Regions from separate parts of the Calditerricola yamamurae genome, predicted to be linked through region 1. Evidence: riboswitches for the same ligand, from Rfam matches in the RefSeq annotation. Region 1 holds a riboswitch; each other region holds the start of a gene.
What was found. Region 1 has a riboswitch for S-adenosylmethionine ahead of ACYQ0Z_RS01785 (methionine ABC transporter ATP-binding protein). Riboswitches for the same ligand answer to the same signal wherever they lie in the genome.
Positions count from the first base shown of each region.

Region 2: linked by a shared signal. The riboswitch ahead of ACYQ0Z_RS01110 (homocysteine synthase) and the one ahead of ACYQ0Z_RS01785 (methionine ABC transporter ATP-binding protein) in region 1 are both predicted to bind S-adenosylmethionine.
Region 3: linked by a shared signal. The riboswitch ahead of ACYQ0Z_RS10585 (2,3-diketo-5-methylthiopentyl-1-phosphate enolase) and the one ahead of ACYQ0Z_RS01785 (methionine ABC transporter ATP-binding protein) in region 1 are both predicted to bind S-adenosylmethionine.
Region 4: linked by a shared signal. The riboswitch ahead of ACYQ0Z_RS02870 (nitrite/sulfite reductase) and the one ahead of ACYQ0Z_RS01785 (methionine ABC transporter ATP-binding protein) in region 1 are both predicted to bind S-adenosylmethionine.

Region 1 covers NZ_BAAIFH010000004.1:67,981-71,609, reverse strand. The annotation lists gene namA (NADPH dehydrogenase NamA) at 1-140, shown strand, start outside; gene hemL (glutamate-1-semialdehyde 2,1-aminomutase) at 241-1,530, shown strand; SAM riboswitch class I at 1,619-1,743, shown strand; gene ACYQ0Z_RS01785 (methionine ABC transporter ATP-binding protein) at 1,856-2,947, shown strand; gene ACYQ0Z_RS01780 (methionine ABC transporter permease) at 2,944-3,624, shown strand.
Region 2 covers NZ_BAAIFH010000003.1:200,420-204,048, forward strand. The annotation lists gene ACYQ0Z_RS01110 (homocysteine synthase) at 306-1,607, opposite strand; SAM riboswitch class I at 1,722-1,847, opposite strand; gene ACYQ0Z_RS01115 (NAD(P)H-dependent flavin oxidoreductase) at 1,935-3,026, opposite strand; gene adhP (alcohol dehydrogenase AdhP) at 3,133-3,629, opposite strand, start outside.
Region 3 covers NZ_BAAIFH010000006.1:853,001-856,629, reverse strand. The annotation lists RNA gene ssrS (6S RNA) at 1-132, shown strand, start outside; gene ACYQ0Z_RS10590 (ISL3 family transposase) at 159-1,379, opposite strand; SAM riboswitch class I at 1,553-1,675, shown strand; gene ACYQ0Z_RS10585 (2,3-diketo-5-methylthiopentyl-1-phosphate enolase) at 1,765-2,982, shown strand; gene ACYQ0Z_RS10580 (2-hydroxy-3-keto-5-methylthiopentenyl-1-phosphate phosphatase) at 2,982-3,629, shown strand, end outside.
Region 4 covers NZ_BAAIFH010000004.1:313,142-316,770, forward strand. The annotation lists gene ACYQ0Z_RS02865 (DUF3906 family protein) at 1-203, opposite strand, end outside; gene ACYQ0Z_RS02870 (nitrite/sulfite reductase) at 300-1,928, opposite strand; SAM riboswitch class I at 2,004-2,130, opposite strand; gene ACYQ0Z_RS02875 (MraY family glycosyltransferase) at 2,226-3,173, opposite strand; gene ACYQ0Z_RS02880 (carbon starvation CstA family protein) at 3,427-3,629, shown strand, end outside.

The DNA of each region.
Region 1 (3,629 bases):
CCAACGGCCGGGCCGACCTGGTGTTCCTGGGTCGCGAGCTGTTGCGCAACCCCTACTGGCCGCTGCACGCCGCCCTGGAGCTGGGGGCGGAGATCGACTACTGGCCGATCCAGTACCTGCGGGCCAAGCCGGAACGGTAAGGCCGGCCTGGATGTCGGCGGGGCCAGCCCATCCCCGGATCCGTGCGAGCGGCTGGCCCCGTTTCCCTTTACGAAATTTGAAGCGAAGGAGGACTCTGCGGTGCACAACGGGTTTACCCGATCGGAAACGCTTTACGCAGAAGCGAAGCGGCTGATGCCCGGCGGCGTCAACAGCCCCGTGCGCGCCTTTCGCAACGTCGGCATGACGCCGATGTTCATCGCGCGGGGGCAAGGTGCCCGTGTCTGGGATGAGGACGGCAACGAGTACATCGACTACGTCATGTCATGGGGGGCGCTTATCCTCGGCCACGCCCACCCGCGGGTGGTAAGCGCGATCCAGGAGGCAGCGACGCGCGGCACCAGCTTCGGCACGCCGACAGTGGTCGAGACGGAGATGGCCCGGCTGCTCGTCGAGGCCCTGCCCTCCGTCGAGGTCGTGCGCATGGTCAACTCCGGCACCGAGGCGACGATGAGCGCCCTGCGCCTGGCCCGCGGCTACACCAAACGCAACAAGATCCTCAAGTTCGAGGGCAGTTACCATGGCCACTCCGACAGCCTGCTCATCAAAGCCGGTTCGGGCATGGCGGCATTGGGACTGCCCGACAGCCCCGGCGTGCCGGAGACGGTGGCCCGAAACACGATCACCTGTCCGTACAACGACCTTGACAGTGTCAAATTGGCCTTCGAGCGCTACGGGGATGACATTGCTGCGGTGATTGTCGAGCCGGTGGCCGGGAACATGGGTGTCGTGCCGCCGAAGCCCGGCTTTTTGGAAGGCTTGCGCGAGATCACGCGTCAGTATGGGGCCCTGCTGATCTTCGACGAGGTGATCACCGGCTTCCGTGTCGACTATCGCGGGGCGCAGGGGAAGTACGGCGTGCTGCCCGATCTTACCTGTCTGGGCAAGGTTATCGGTGGCGGCCTTCCCGTCGGCGCTTACGGCGGGCGGGAGGAGATCATGCGCCACGTGGCCCCCGACGGCCCGGTGTACCAGGCCGGTACCCTGTCGGGCAACCCACTGGCGATGACCGCCGGGGTCACCACGTTGCGCGAGCTGGGTCAGGACGGCATCTACGAGGAGCTGGAGCGCAAGGCGGCGCGCCTGGCCGAGGGAATGGCCCAGAACGCCGAAGAGGCCGGCATTCCCTATTGCATCAACCGCGTCGGCTCCCTCGTCGGCTTCTTCTTCACCGGCGAACGGGTTGTCAACTACGCCACCGCGCGCACGTCGGACACCCAGCGCTTTGCCCGCTATTTCCGCCTGCTGCTCGAACGGGGCGTGTACATCCCGCCGTCGCAGTTTGAGGGGATGTTTGTCTCCACGGCCCACACCGATGCCGACATCGACCGCACGTTGGAAGTGCACCGTGAGGTCTTGAAACAACTGTAATTTATGCAAATCAAAACCCCCTCTTTACAAGCAGGTCAACCTGTACTATACTCTTTTTCGACAACTGAATCCGGCATCGAACAGCCATCTCTTATCGAGAGTGGCGGAGGGACTGGCCCGATGAAGCCCGGCAACCCCTGCTGCCCCTTGGGGAGCGGGAAGGTGCCAACTCCTGCAGAACGGCTGCGTAGGCGGCGTTCTGAGAGATAAGAGAGGAGGCGTTGCGTTTGCAACAAATCCTTTCTGAGGTCTCTCAGAAAGGATTTTTTTGTGAAGCATCTTCATAAATTCGGATCGGATTAATTGGTTTTAACGGAGGCCGACGATGATTGAACTGCACGGCATTCGCAAAACCTTCTCCACGGGCGGCAAGACCGTGGAGGTGCTAAAAGGCATCGACCTTTCGGTGCAAAAGGGTGAGGTTTTCGGCCTGATCGGCCGTTCCGGTGCCGGCAAGAGCACGCTCCTGCGCATCATCAACCTGCTCGAGCGGCCGACGGCAGGGCGCGTGGTCGTCGACGGCGTCGAACTGACGGCCCTTTCGGAACGCGAGCTGCGGCGGGCGCGGCAGCGCATCGGCATGGTATTCCAACACTTTCACCTGCTCTGGTCGAGGACGGTGCGCGAAAACATCGCGCTGCCCCTGGAGATTGCCGGCGTTCCGAAACGCGAAATCCGCCAGCGCGTCGACGAGCTGGTGGAACTGGTCGGCCTGACCGAGCGTGCCGACGCCTATCCGTCCCAGCTGTCGGGCGGGCAGAAGCAGCGCGTTGGCATTGCCCGGGCCCTGGCCAACCGGCCCCACGTGCTTTTGTGCGACGAGGCCACATCGGCCCTCGATCCGGAGACGACCGACCAGATCCTCGACCTGCTGCGGTCCATCAACCGCCGCTTTGGGCTCACCGTGGTGCTGGTGACCCACGAGATGGATGTGATCCAGGCCGTGTGTGACCGCGTCGCCGTGATGGAAGGCGGACGCATCGTCGAAGTGGGCCCGGTGGCCGAGGTGGTGGCCCGTCCGCAGACGGAGACGGCGCGCCGCTTTTTGCAGCAGGGGCGTGCCGGACAACGGGGGGCCTATGTTAGCGCCTTCAGCGAGGAGAGCAAACCGGTGGCCGCGCAAGCTTCTGGGGTCAGGGCGCCCCGTGCCGCTGCGGAGACAGCGGAAGCGTACCTGCGCCTCGACCTGGCCGGGGTCACGGCGCCGGTGGTCGAGGAGGCCATCCGCCGCTATGCGGCTGACATCCGCCTGTGTGAGGGGTCGCTCGCGGAAGGACCGGACGGTGTGCGCGGCGCGCTGGTTGTGCGCGTGGCCGGTACGCCGGAGGAGATCCAAGCAGTGACCGACTACTGGAAGGCGGCGGGGGTGACCGTGACGGCGGTTGCGCCGGTGGCGGAAAGGGGGGTGCGCGCATGAACGTCTTGGCCGAGCTGTTTCCCCATGTGGTGCAAAACTGGGACGGGGTGCTGCAGGCGACCGGGGAGACGCTGTACATGGTGGGGGTGTCGCTGCTTTTTTCCGTGTTGCTCGGCATTCCCCTGGGTGTGCTGCTGGTGCTCACATCGCCGGGCCACCTGGTGCCGATGCCGTGGATCAACAAGCTGCTGGGCACGGTGGTCAACGTGTTCCGCTCTGTGCCCTACATCGTCCTCATTCTGTGGTTGTTGCCCGTCTCCCGCTTGCTGTTCGGCACCTCCTTCGGCCCGACGGCCGCCATCCTCTCGCTGGTGGCCGGTGCGGCACCCTTCTATGCCCGGTTGGTGGAAACGGCCCTTCGCGAGGTGGATGCCGGCGTCATTGAGGCGGCGCGGGCGATGGGGGCCAGCCTGTGGCAGATTGTCCTCAAGGTGCTGATCCCCGAGGCACTGCCGGCAATGGCCGCCGGGGTAACGGTGACTGGCGTCGGACTGGTCGGCTATTCGGCCATGGCCGGCGTGATCGGTAGTGGTGGTCTCGGGGCGATGGCCTACAACTACGGGTTCAACGGCTTCCAGAACGACACCCTGCTGGTGGCCACGTTGCTGTTGATCCTCATGGTGCAGCTGTTCCAGGCTGCGGGTGACCGCATTGTCCGCCGCTTGGATAAGCGATAACGGCG
Region 2 (3,629 bases), on a different contig from region 1:
GCTGAGGACGTAAGGGGAAAAAACAAAGCACCTTCCGTGGCAAACGTGCGGTGAGCGTTACACGTTGTGCCCCGCGCTTGACTCACCCGTTTGTTCGACACCCCTTGCGCTCCCTTCAGCCTGCGCGGTGATCCCCAACCGGAAGCGCACAAAAAACGGCCGGCATGTTCCGGCCGCGGTCACATGTGGCCATCGCGCGAGCCCTGAGAAACAGGCACAGAAAGCCCCCTCGGCTGCGTTGGAACCGAGGAGGCTTTTCCAGGCTAAAGGAGCCGGTTTTCCGGCCGCTTCCCTCCACTCCGTTTTCACCGCTGGCTGGCCCGCAGCGCCTGGTCGAGGTCCTCGAGGATGTCGTCGATGTGCTCCAGCCCCACCGACAGCCGCACCAGCTCCGGCGTCACGCCAGTTTGCGCCTGTTCCTCGGGGGTGAGCTGCTGGTGTGTCGTGCTGGCCGGGTGGATCACCAGCGACTTGGCGTCGCCGATGTTGGCCAGGTGGGAGTGGAGCTTGACGCTGTTGATGAATTTCTTCCCCGCCTCCAGGCCTCCGCGAATCCCGAAGGTAACGAGGGCGCCCTGCCCGCGCGGCAGGTACTTCTTGGCCAGCTCGTGATACGGGCTGTCCGGCAAACCGGGGTAGTCGACCCATTCCACATAGGGATGGCCGGCCAAGAACTCCGCCACCTTCCGCGCGTTTTCGCTGTGCCGCTCCATGCGCAGATGGAGTGTCTCCAGGCCCTGCAGCAGGAGGAAGGCGTTGAAGGGCGAAAGGGCCGCCCCCGTGTCGCGCAGGAGCTGGACGCGTGCCTTCAGGATGTAGGCCATGTTTCCGAAGGCCTCGCTCAAGACCATCCCGTGATAGCTGGGATCCGGCTCGGTGAAGGCAGGGAAATTGCCGTTGGTCCAGTCGAACTTGCCGCTGTCGACGATGATCCCGGCGATGGTCGTGCCATGGCCGCCGATGAATTTCGTCGCGGAATGGACGACGATGTCGGCGCCGTGGTCAAAGGGCCGGCACAGGAACGGCGTGGGCACGGTGTTGTCGACGATAAGCGGAATGCCGTGGGCATGGGCTACCTCGGCGATGGCCTCGATATCCAGCACGTCCAGCCTGGGGTTGCCGATCATCTCGGCGAACACCGCCTTGGTGCGGCCGGTGATGGCGCGGCGGACGTTTTCCGGGTCCCGCGCGTCGACGAACTTCACCGTCACGCCGAACTTGGGCAGCGTGTAGTGAAACAAATTGTACGTCCCGCCGTAGAGGCTGGTGGCGGAGACGATCTCGTCTCCCGCCTGGGCGATGTTCAGGATGGCGTAGGTGACCGCCGCCTGCCCCGAGGCTACCGCCAGGGCGCCTACCCCGCCCTCCAGGGCCGCCACGCGCTGCTCCAGCACGTCATTGGTCGGGTTCATGATCCGCGTGTAGATGTTGCCGGACTCCTTCAGGGCAAACAGGTTGGCGGCATGGTCGGTGTCGCGGAAGACGTACGACGTCGTCTGGTAGATCGGCACGGCCCGGGCCCCCGTCGTCGGATCGGGCTGCTGGCCGGCGTGGATGGCCAGGGTTTCCAGACGATGGGCATTGGCAGTTTGCGTCTCGATGCTCATGCGCTCCTTCCTCCTCGTGGTCAAATGTCCCGGGGCGCCGGCGCGCCACAGGCCCCCTATCAAGGGCAACGCCCCTTCTCCATCGAGAAGGGGCGTTTCAACCGCATTACGCCCCTCTCATCTCTCAGAATCCGCGCAGGATTCTGCAGGAATTGGCACCGTTGTGGGAGTCTGCTACCGCTGGATCCCACCGGTTGCCGGGCTTCATCGGGCCAGTCCCTCCGCCTCTCGCGATAAGAGGAGCCTTCTCCTTGCGGATTGAAGAAGGCGAAAGATTATGGATTGACGCAACGTTACGCTCATTATAGGGCGCACGTCCCCCCTTTGTCAACGGAAACCGTGCGCGTTGGGCGCATCGGAACGCCCGCAGAGCGTTTGGGACACCTCCGCAAGCCCCTGGCGCGCCTCGTCCATCAGCTGGTGCACGAGTTCCGCGGCCGGTATCTCGCGGGCCAAACGAAAGCCTTGCCCCGCCCACAGCGCCATGCCCTCCGGGTCGCCGGCCTGCGCCGCCGCCCTTCGGAGGGGCTGGGTGAGATGGTGCAGGTGGGGGTATGCGGCCGGTGCGGCCGCATCATGTTCCCGTATAAAGCGATTGACCAATCCTCGGGCACGCCTGCCGGTAAAGGCGCGCGTCAACGTCGTCGAGGTGAATCGCGGGTCAACGAGGGCCGCTTTGTGAACCGGATGGGCTCCGCTTTCCGGGCACCGGAGAAATGCCGTGCCCATCTGGGCCGCACACGCGCCCGCCGCCAACACCGCCGCCACATCGCGTCCGTTCATAATGCCGCCGGCGGCGAGGAGAGGCAACGGCACCTCCTGCCGTACGAGGCGCAGCAACACGAGGAGCGGATAATCCTCTTCCGCGGACAGCCGGTTGCGGAACGATGCCCGATGTCCCCCGGCTTCCACCCCCTGCACGCACAGCGCATCGGCACCGGCACGATGGGCGGTGATGGCCTCCTGGGGGGTGGTAACCGTCACCACGACACAGGAGCCCCGCTTTTTCAGCGCGTCGATCACGTCAGGTGACGGACAGCCAAAGGTAAAGCTCACCACCGGCACCGGTTCCTTCAGGAGCACCTCAAGTTTGGCCTCCCAGTCGTCCTCATCGGCCACCGGTTCCCCCAGCTCCACACCGCGCCGCCGCGCCTCGCCCTCCAAACGGTTCCGGTACTGCAAAACGGCTTCGAAATCGACATCCTCCCGGCTCGGAACGAAGAGGTTGACTCCAAACGGTTCGTCGGTGAGCGTCCGCACCGTCCGGATTTCTTCCCGCATGGCGTCAGCGGTTTTGTAGCCGGCCGCGAGGAATCCCAGGCCACCAGCCTGCGACACGGCAGCGACAAGCGCAGGGGTGGAGACCCCGCCGGCCATCGGGGCCTGGACGATCGGAAAACGCAGGAGTTCGCGAAACATGTTCTTCCTCCATATCCCTCCATCCCATTTTCAACGTTTAAACGCGGCCGGGATGCCTTCCCCCGACCGCGTTTTTCCACCCGGTTGTCTCTCCCGTTGTTTCCGCTCACTCCAAGGTGAGAACAACGCGACCATGAATCTGCCCCTTTTCCATGCGCGCAAACACATCATTGATCTTTTCCAGTGGCTGGGTCTCGATGTTGACCTTCACCTTTCCTTGGGCGGCGAATTCCAGGGCCTCTTGCAAGTCCTTTCTCGTTCCCACAATCGACCCTTTCACCGTGACCCCGTTGAGAACCGTGTCAAAAATGGGAATCGGCAGTTCGTCATTCGGCAAGCCGACCACAACCAGGGTGCCGCCGCGCTTCAGGGAATGGTACGCCTGCGTGAACGCTTTCTTCGTTACCGCCACGCTGATCGCCGCTTGCACACCGCCGAACCGCGTTTGAATCTCCTGCGCCGGATCGACCTTCGTCCCGTTGAGGGTTGCGTCCGCACCCAGTTTTTTCGCGAGCTCCAGCTTCTCATCGACCAGATCGACGGCGATGACATTGTATCCCATGGCCTTGGCATACTGTACGGCCACGTGGCCCAGACCGCCAA
Region 3 (3,629 bases), on a different contig from region 1:
ACAAAGGGAGTCTTACATCCGCTGGTGGACGCTATGCCGCCTTCGAGTGGACAGCGGAAGCCAGCGTGCGGACACCCACCTGCGGGAGAGCAGGTTCGGAGACAACAAGGTGGACGGCATGCGCGGGGGCGCCCGCCTTGTTTTGTTTCCTCTCGGCTCTAAGTCAATAACTGTGGATGGGAGGTCAACCAAGCCAAGGGTATAAAAGCGAGGAGCATCTTCCGCACATAGATTTCGCGGTTGCGGAACCCGTAGCTGATTCGTTTGAGCAGCTTGATCTTGGTGTGCACGCCTTCCGTGTAGCCGTTCGAAACACGCCAGGTGTGGTAAGCCAGAATCGCCTCGCGCCAGCGGCGGAGCGTGCGTCCCCACTGCAGGAGCGCGGCATCGCTTGCCGACTGGGCCTCAAAGATCACGCGGTCCAGGATGGCTGCGGCTTCGTCTCGATTGGAAGCACGGTAAACGTCTCGCAGCTGCTCTTTGACCCAGTGAAAGTGGGCCACGTTCTTGTGATGCTTCCGAATGGCGGCAAGCTGGGCAGCTTGGCGTTCGGTGAGGTCGTCCTCGTTCTTCAAAAGCGGCCATCGAGGCAGGCGTACCCCGGTCACCTGCTGTTCCACAAGCCGTGCTTCGTCAACCCGCCGATTCGCGTCCTGGATGACGTGAAACGGATCCGCCACGATGACAGCGCCGGGCAAAGCGCGCTTCACGGCATGGCGCCAAGCATCCTTCAGGTCGATGCACACGGCCCGAATCCGCCGACGAACCGTCTCCGGCAGCTGGCGCAAAAAGCGCTCCAGTGTTTTCATGCGGTCATCCGGCAAGATGGCCAAAAGGCACCGTTTTGGCCACACGCATGTGACCGTAACCATCATGTCACGGCCACGATAGCTGTGTTCATCAATGCTAAGCACGAAGGCATCGACATCCCGGAGGGCTTCCTCGAGATTTACCTGCTGGTCTACGTACCGAAGGAGCAGACGGCGCAAGGTGCTGCTGCTTGTTCCGCTTTCCTGGGCGGCACGACGGAAACTGCCCGCTTTCAGGCGCTGGAGCAAAAGGGCTTCGGCCCGTTCGGTCCTGCGTGCCCAGGGGCGAATACCAGGAAAGCGTTCGGTGAACACTTTTCGACAGGCCGTGCACTGGAAGCGCCGGGGACGTACCCAGAGGTAAACCGGTTTCTCGTTGCACCAGGTGTGCAGCTTCCGTTTCCATTCGCGCGCACGATCGTAGACGCGGCGTGTCAGCTGTCCACAATCCGGACACCGCGCTTCCTTACGCGGCCGACCGGCGTAGATGTGAATACCATCGGATTGATGCACGATACGGTAAACAATCCACGATTGTAAGCCGAACATTTCTGCGGTAAGCTTGTTCATAGGCGGTCGCGAGCCTCCTTCGGGATGTGATGTGCCTAACTATCCCTTGGCTCGTCGACCGCCTTTTCCTCTTAGATCCCACACTTTTTAGCGTAGAGCCTTTCCTCTCTTGACAAGAGGCCGATCCTTTAGTACTTTTTGAATCAATCGAATACGCAAGCAGGAAAGCCCGGATCTCATCCAGAGCAGGCGGAGGGACTGGCCCGATGAAGCCCGGCAACCGGCGCGCCCGCTATGGCGTGCACGGTGCTAACTCCTGCGGAAGACGGGACAACCCGTTTTCCGAGAGATGAGAGCCGCGGAACGTCAACGCGTTGCGCGCCTCTCTCGGATACGGGAGAGGCGTTTTCGTTTTTCATCATCGTCGCGAAGCGGGGTAAGGACCATGACGAACGAGTGGGTTGTGGCCATCTATCAGGTGCCGGATGACGGCGACCTGTCCCGAAAGGCCGAGTCGATCGCCATGGGGCTCACGGTGGGTACCTGGACGGACCTTCCCGCCGCCCGTCGCGCGGAACTGGAGCCATACAAGGGCGTGGTAATGGACATCCGCCGCGGTCAGGTGGCCGCCGACGGCTCGCGGGTGGCCCATCTGGCGATCGGCTACCCGGTGCGGAACCTGCGCGCGGACATCCCGTCGTTGCTCACGACGGTGTTCGGCAAGCTGTCGATGGACGGGCGCATTCGCCTTGTCGACCTCAAATTGCCCGATACCTTCGTGCGTGCCTTTCCCGGCCCGCGGCTGGGGATCAAGGGCGTGCGTCAGCGGCTTGGGGTATGGGACCGGCCGCTCCTCATGAGCATCTTCAAATCGTGCATCGGCCTGCCCCTCGCCGAACTGCATGCGCAGTTTGTCGCCCAGGTGGAGGGCGGCGTCGACCTGGTGAAGGACGATGAGATCTTCTTTGTCGACGACCGGGCGCCCTTTTTCGAGCGCATCGCGCTCTTTCGCGAAGTGCTTGACGCCCATGAGGCGAAGACCGGCCGCCGCGTGCTATACGCCGTCAACCTGACCGGCCCGGTTGACGAGATGGTGGACCGGGCGCGGGAGGCCGTGCGGCAGGGGGCCACAGCCCTGTTGCTGAACGTGTTGCCGTACGGGTACGACATCCTGCAGCGCTTGCGCGAGGACCCGGAGATCACCGTTCCGATTCTCGCCCATCCGGCCTTGTCCGGGGCCCTGTACGCCTCACCGCACCATGGTATCGCGGCGCCGATTGTGCTGGGCATGCTCATGCGCCTGGCCGGGGCGGACCTGGTGCTGTTCCCGGCGCCCTACGGCACCGTTTCCCTCGCCGCGGCGGAAGCCTTTGCCCTGCGCGACCGTCTCGTCGAGCCCTTCGCCGGCCTGGCCCCGGCGTTCCCGGTGCCGTCGGCGGGCATTCACCCGGGCATGGTGCCGCGCCTGCTGGCCGACTTCGGCCTTGACCACGTGGTCAACGCCGGCGGTGGCATCCACGGCCATCCCGACGGGCCGCGCGGCGGTGGCGAGGCCTTTACGGCGGCCATCGAGGCGGCGGTGTCTGGAGTGTCGCTGGAAGAGCGGGCCAAGACGTGCCCGGCGCTGGACAAGGCGCTGGCCAAATGGGGGGTGCTGGTATGATGCTGCCGCCTTTGGAGGGCCGCGCGCCGGTGTTGTTTGTCGACTTTGACGGCACCATCACCGAGCGGGACTGCATCGTTGCCATCATGGAGGCCTTTGCCCCGCCCGGGTGGGAGGCGATCAAGGACGCCATTCTTGCCCGGCAGATCAGCGTGCGCCAGGGCGTGGGCGAGCTGTTTGCCCTCCTGCCCAGCGCCAAACGTGACGACATCGCCGCGTTTGTCCGCCAGACGACGCGCATCCGTACGGGGTTTGACCGCTTCGTTGAGTATGCCGCGGCGCGGGGCGTGGAATGGTACGTGACCAGCGGGGGGATTGACTTCTTCGTTTACCCGCTGCTGGCCCCCTTTCGCATTCCCCGGGAGCGGATCTTCTGCAATGGGAGCGACGTTTCCGGCGAGCGGATCCGCATCACATGGCCTCACCCGTGTGACGAGGCGTGCACCAATGATTGCGGGCTGTGCAAGGTGTCCATCATCCGCCGCTTTGACCCGGCGCACCATTACCGGATCGTGGTGGGGGACAGCGTGACCGACCTGGCCGGGGCCCGGCTGGCCGACCTGGTGATCGCGCGCGATTACCTGCTGGAGCGGTGCCGGGAGCTCGGGCTGCCGCATGTGCCCTTTGCCACCTTTGACGACGTGGTG
Region 4 (3,629 bases), 250 kb from region 1:
TATCCCACGCCCGGGTGCAGCGATTTCTTCTCTACCAGCGAGAGTTCCGCCACGCGCGAGCGAAAGACCAGGTCACGCTCCAGGTGGCTTTCGGCGTACTGGAACGCCTTTTCCTCGTTCGCCGCCGCCACGACCACCGTCACCAGCCGGCCGTCGTTCAGGCGCGCTTCCAGGCGATACAAGTACCATCCCGCTTCCGCCATCTTCTTCCCACCTTTTCCCGAACTCGCGAGCCGAGCCCAAGCGGCACGCGGCCAGCCGCCCAAATGCCGACCCGCCGTTTTTCCGATCCCGATAAGCTAGCCGCTCACCGTCTCGGTCAGCACTTCGTCGAGCTTGGCCTGGAACGCATCGACGCCGACACGGCGGACGAAAGCGTGGAAGTCCTCGCCCTTCCGGCGCTCGTCGCGGTAGAACGCGATCAGCGCCTCCAGCACGTAGGGGACGTACACGGCCGGCACCCGCCCTTTCAGTTTGGTGTTGAACGTCGCCCCAGGCCCGAGCTTCCCGCCGATGGCGATGTCGAACGCCTCCTTCATCCCTTCCGGCGTCTTCACCAGCGCGCCCTGCAGGCCAATGTCGGCGATCTGCTGCTGGCCGCAGGAGTTGGGGCAGCCGTTGATGTGCAGGCGGATAGGCACGTCGAGAGGGATGCGTTCGTCGAGATACGCGACGATCTTGCGCATGCGCTCCTTGGTTTCGGTAAGGGCCAGGTTGCAAAACTCGATCCCCGTGCAGGAAACGGCATGGCCGGAGAAGGTTTTCGGGAACGGGGTGATGCGCTTCAGGAGCGGTTCGGCGAGCAGCGCCTCCACCTTGTTTTCCGGCACGTGTGTGATCAGAATGTTCTGCGTGTTGCACGTGCGCAGCGAGCCATTGCCGTACTTGTCGGCCAGCTCAGCCAACCCTTCCAGCTCGTCGGCACTCATGCGGCCAACCGGCACCGACAGGCCGACGTAGTACAGCCCCTCTTGCTTCTGCCGGTGCACGCCGGTGAAGTAGCCCGCGTTCCAGCCGACGATCTTGTCCTCGCCCCGCCCGGGAAACTTCCCGATGTAGCCCTCGAGGACTTCCTGGAACTTCTCGACCCCCCAGTCGGCGACGAGGAACTTCAGGCGGGCGCGGTGGCGCTTCTCCCGATAGCCGTAGTCGCGGAACACGCGGGTGACGCCAACGGCGACCTTGACCACCTCTTCCGGCCGCACGAACATGTCGAGCTGCCGGGCCATGTGCGGCTTGGAGGACAGGCCGCCGCCCACCCATACGTGGAAGCCAACCACTTCCTCCCCGTCGATCATTTTCATCGCCGGGGTGAAGGCCAAGTCGTTGATTTCGGCATGGGCTGCGTTGTAAATGTTCGCCGATATCGAAATCTTGTACTTCCGCGGCAGGTTCGAAAATTCGCGGTTCATCCAGATCGCGTTTTGCACGGCTTCCACGATGGGACGCGTGTCGATCAGCTCGTGGGGATCAATGCCGGCCAGCGGGTTGCCGACGATGTTGCGCGGGCAGTCGCCACAGGCTTCATAGGTATAGAGCCCCACCTCGGCCAGGCGCTTGAAGATTTCGGGGCAGTTTTCGATGCGCACCCAGTGCAGCTGGAAGCACTGCCGCGTCGTCACGTCGACCAGGCTGCGTCCGTATTCGCGACTGATGCGGGCCACCTCGCGCGCTTGCCGGCTGTTGAGCACGCCCGACGGCACGCGGATGCGCATCATGAAGAAGCCGTCCTCCTTCGGCCGTTGCGCGTAGATCCCGGCCCACTTCAGGAGTTGCAGGTCGTCGTCGGTCAGCGCCTCGTGCCCGGCCGCCGCCAGCCGCTCAATGTCGTCGAGAATGTCGAGGCCATCGCGGTTGAGCTTCAGGAGCTCCACCTTGTTCAGCTTGGACGGGTCCTCCGCCCACTTCCATTGATACTTAAACGCCATGAGCCCTCACCCTCCTCGGAAAAATCAACGCGCCCTTCTCCCCTTTGAACGAAGAGAAAAGGGCGCGCTTTTCTCTCCTTATCTTCAAAGGCGCGCCCGCCGCGCGCCTTTTCTGGAATTGGCACCGTGCTCACCGCGCGGGAAGTGTGGGCCGGTTGCCGAGGGTTCATCGGGCCAGTCCCTCCCCCTCTCTCGATAAGGGGATGTGTTCCGGTCGTATGCAATTTCCATCGGGCGTTACCCCTATCTTACTCCCTGAAATCAGATAGGTCAACTCAATTTTCTCACGTCTTCGGACTACCCGACCACCCACCAATAGAGGAGGAGGGAAACCACGGACAGCAAAACCGACACCCCGTACAAGACGGCCAGCGTCTGCGCCTGCGTGAGGCCGTACGCCAGCAGGCGATGGTGGACATGGAAACGGTCGGCCTGGTAAATGGGCCGCCCTTCCCGCAAGCGGCGCAGGATCACCTGTACGCTGTCAAACAACGGCACTCCGAAAACCAGCAGCATGGCCACCAGCGAGAGAAACGTAACGGTTTTCAGCGTCCCGTCCAGCGCCACGACGGCCAAATAGTACCCCAAAAACGCCGATCCGGTGTCGCCCATGAAGATCGTCGCCGGCGGCAGGTTGAAGCGCAGGAACGCCAGGCAAGCGCCCATCAGGGCGGCCGTCAGCACAGCCGTTGTGGCCTGCCCTTTCAACAGGGCGATCACCGTCAGGCTGGCGGCGGCAATGGCCGTTACACCGGCGGCCAACCCATCCGCACCGTCGAGGAAATTGATGATGTTGATGAGGACCACCACCCACAGCATCGTTGCCAGCAGCGACAGCCACAGGGGAAACAGGATCATTCCGCCGTCGACGACATCGCGCACGCCATAGACGCGCACACCGGCTACGAAGGGCACGAGTGCCGCCGCCACCTGCGCGATCAGCTTGGGCAGCGGGGGCAGCTCGCGCCGCCGCGCCTTGTACCCATCGTCCAGGAGCCCGATGAGGACGAGCAAAAGTCCGCCGCCCACCAGCACGGGGGCCAGGTGCGGCGGACCGAACGCGACGGCGACAATCCCGACCGCCAAAAACAGCGCCCATCCACCGCTCAGGGGAATCGGGCCGCGATGTCGCTTCCGTCCAGCGGGACGGTCCACCCACCCCAGCGCAACGGCCAACCGACGAACGGGCGGCACCAGCACGGAAACAAGAAAAAAGGCGGACAAAAAGGACAATGCGATCGTCACCCGTATCCACCGACCCTCCGCATGGCATCCACCACACACCCTCATGGTTTAGTATGCCCGCGCGGCGAGATATGGCTTCCTCCATTGCTGCGCGTCACGCAAAAAATCTTGTCTTTCGTTTTTTTGTGTTTTCCCGTATAGTAATAATAAAATAAAAATGATGAACCTTAAGCGGTTACATGGAGGTGACGCGCCCCTACCTGACGAGCCCCCCGTCCACGACGTACGTATCCTGACGAAAGGAGTGACCATCGTGTCGCGCTTCAAGCGGGGCATCCTGTCCATCCTCATCTGGACCGTCATCGCCATCCTCGGCGCGGCGGGGCTGGCCGTGATCGCGCTGCATCGCGGCGAAACGATCAGCGCGGCGTGGCTCTTGACCGCAGCCATCGGGACCTACTTGGTGGCCTACCGGTTTTATAGCCGGTTCATCGCCACAAAAATCATGCAATTGGA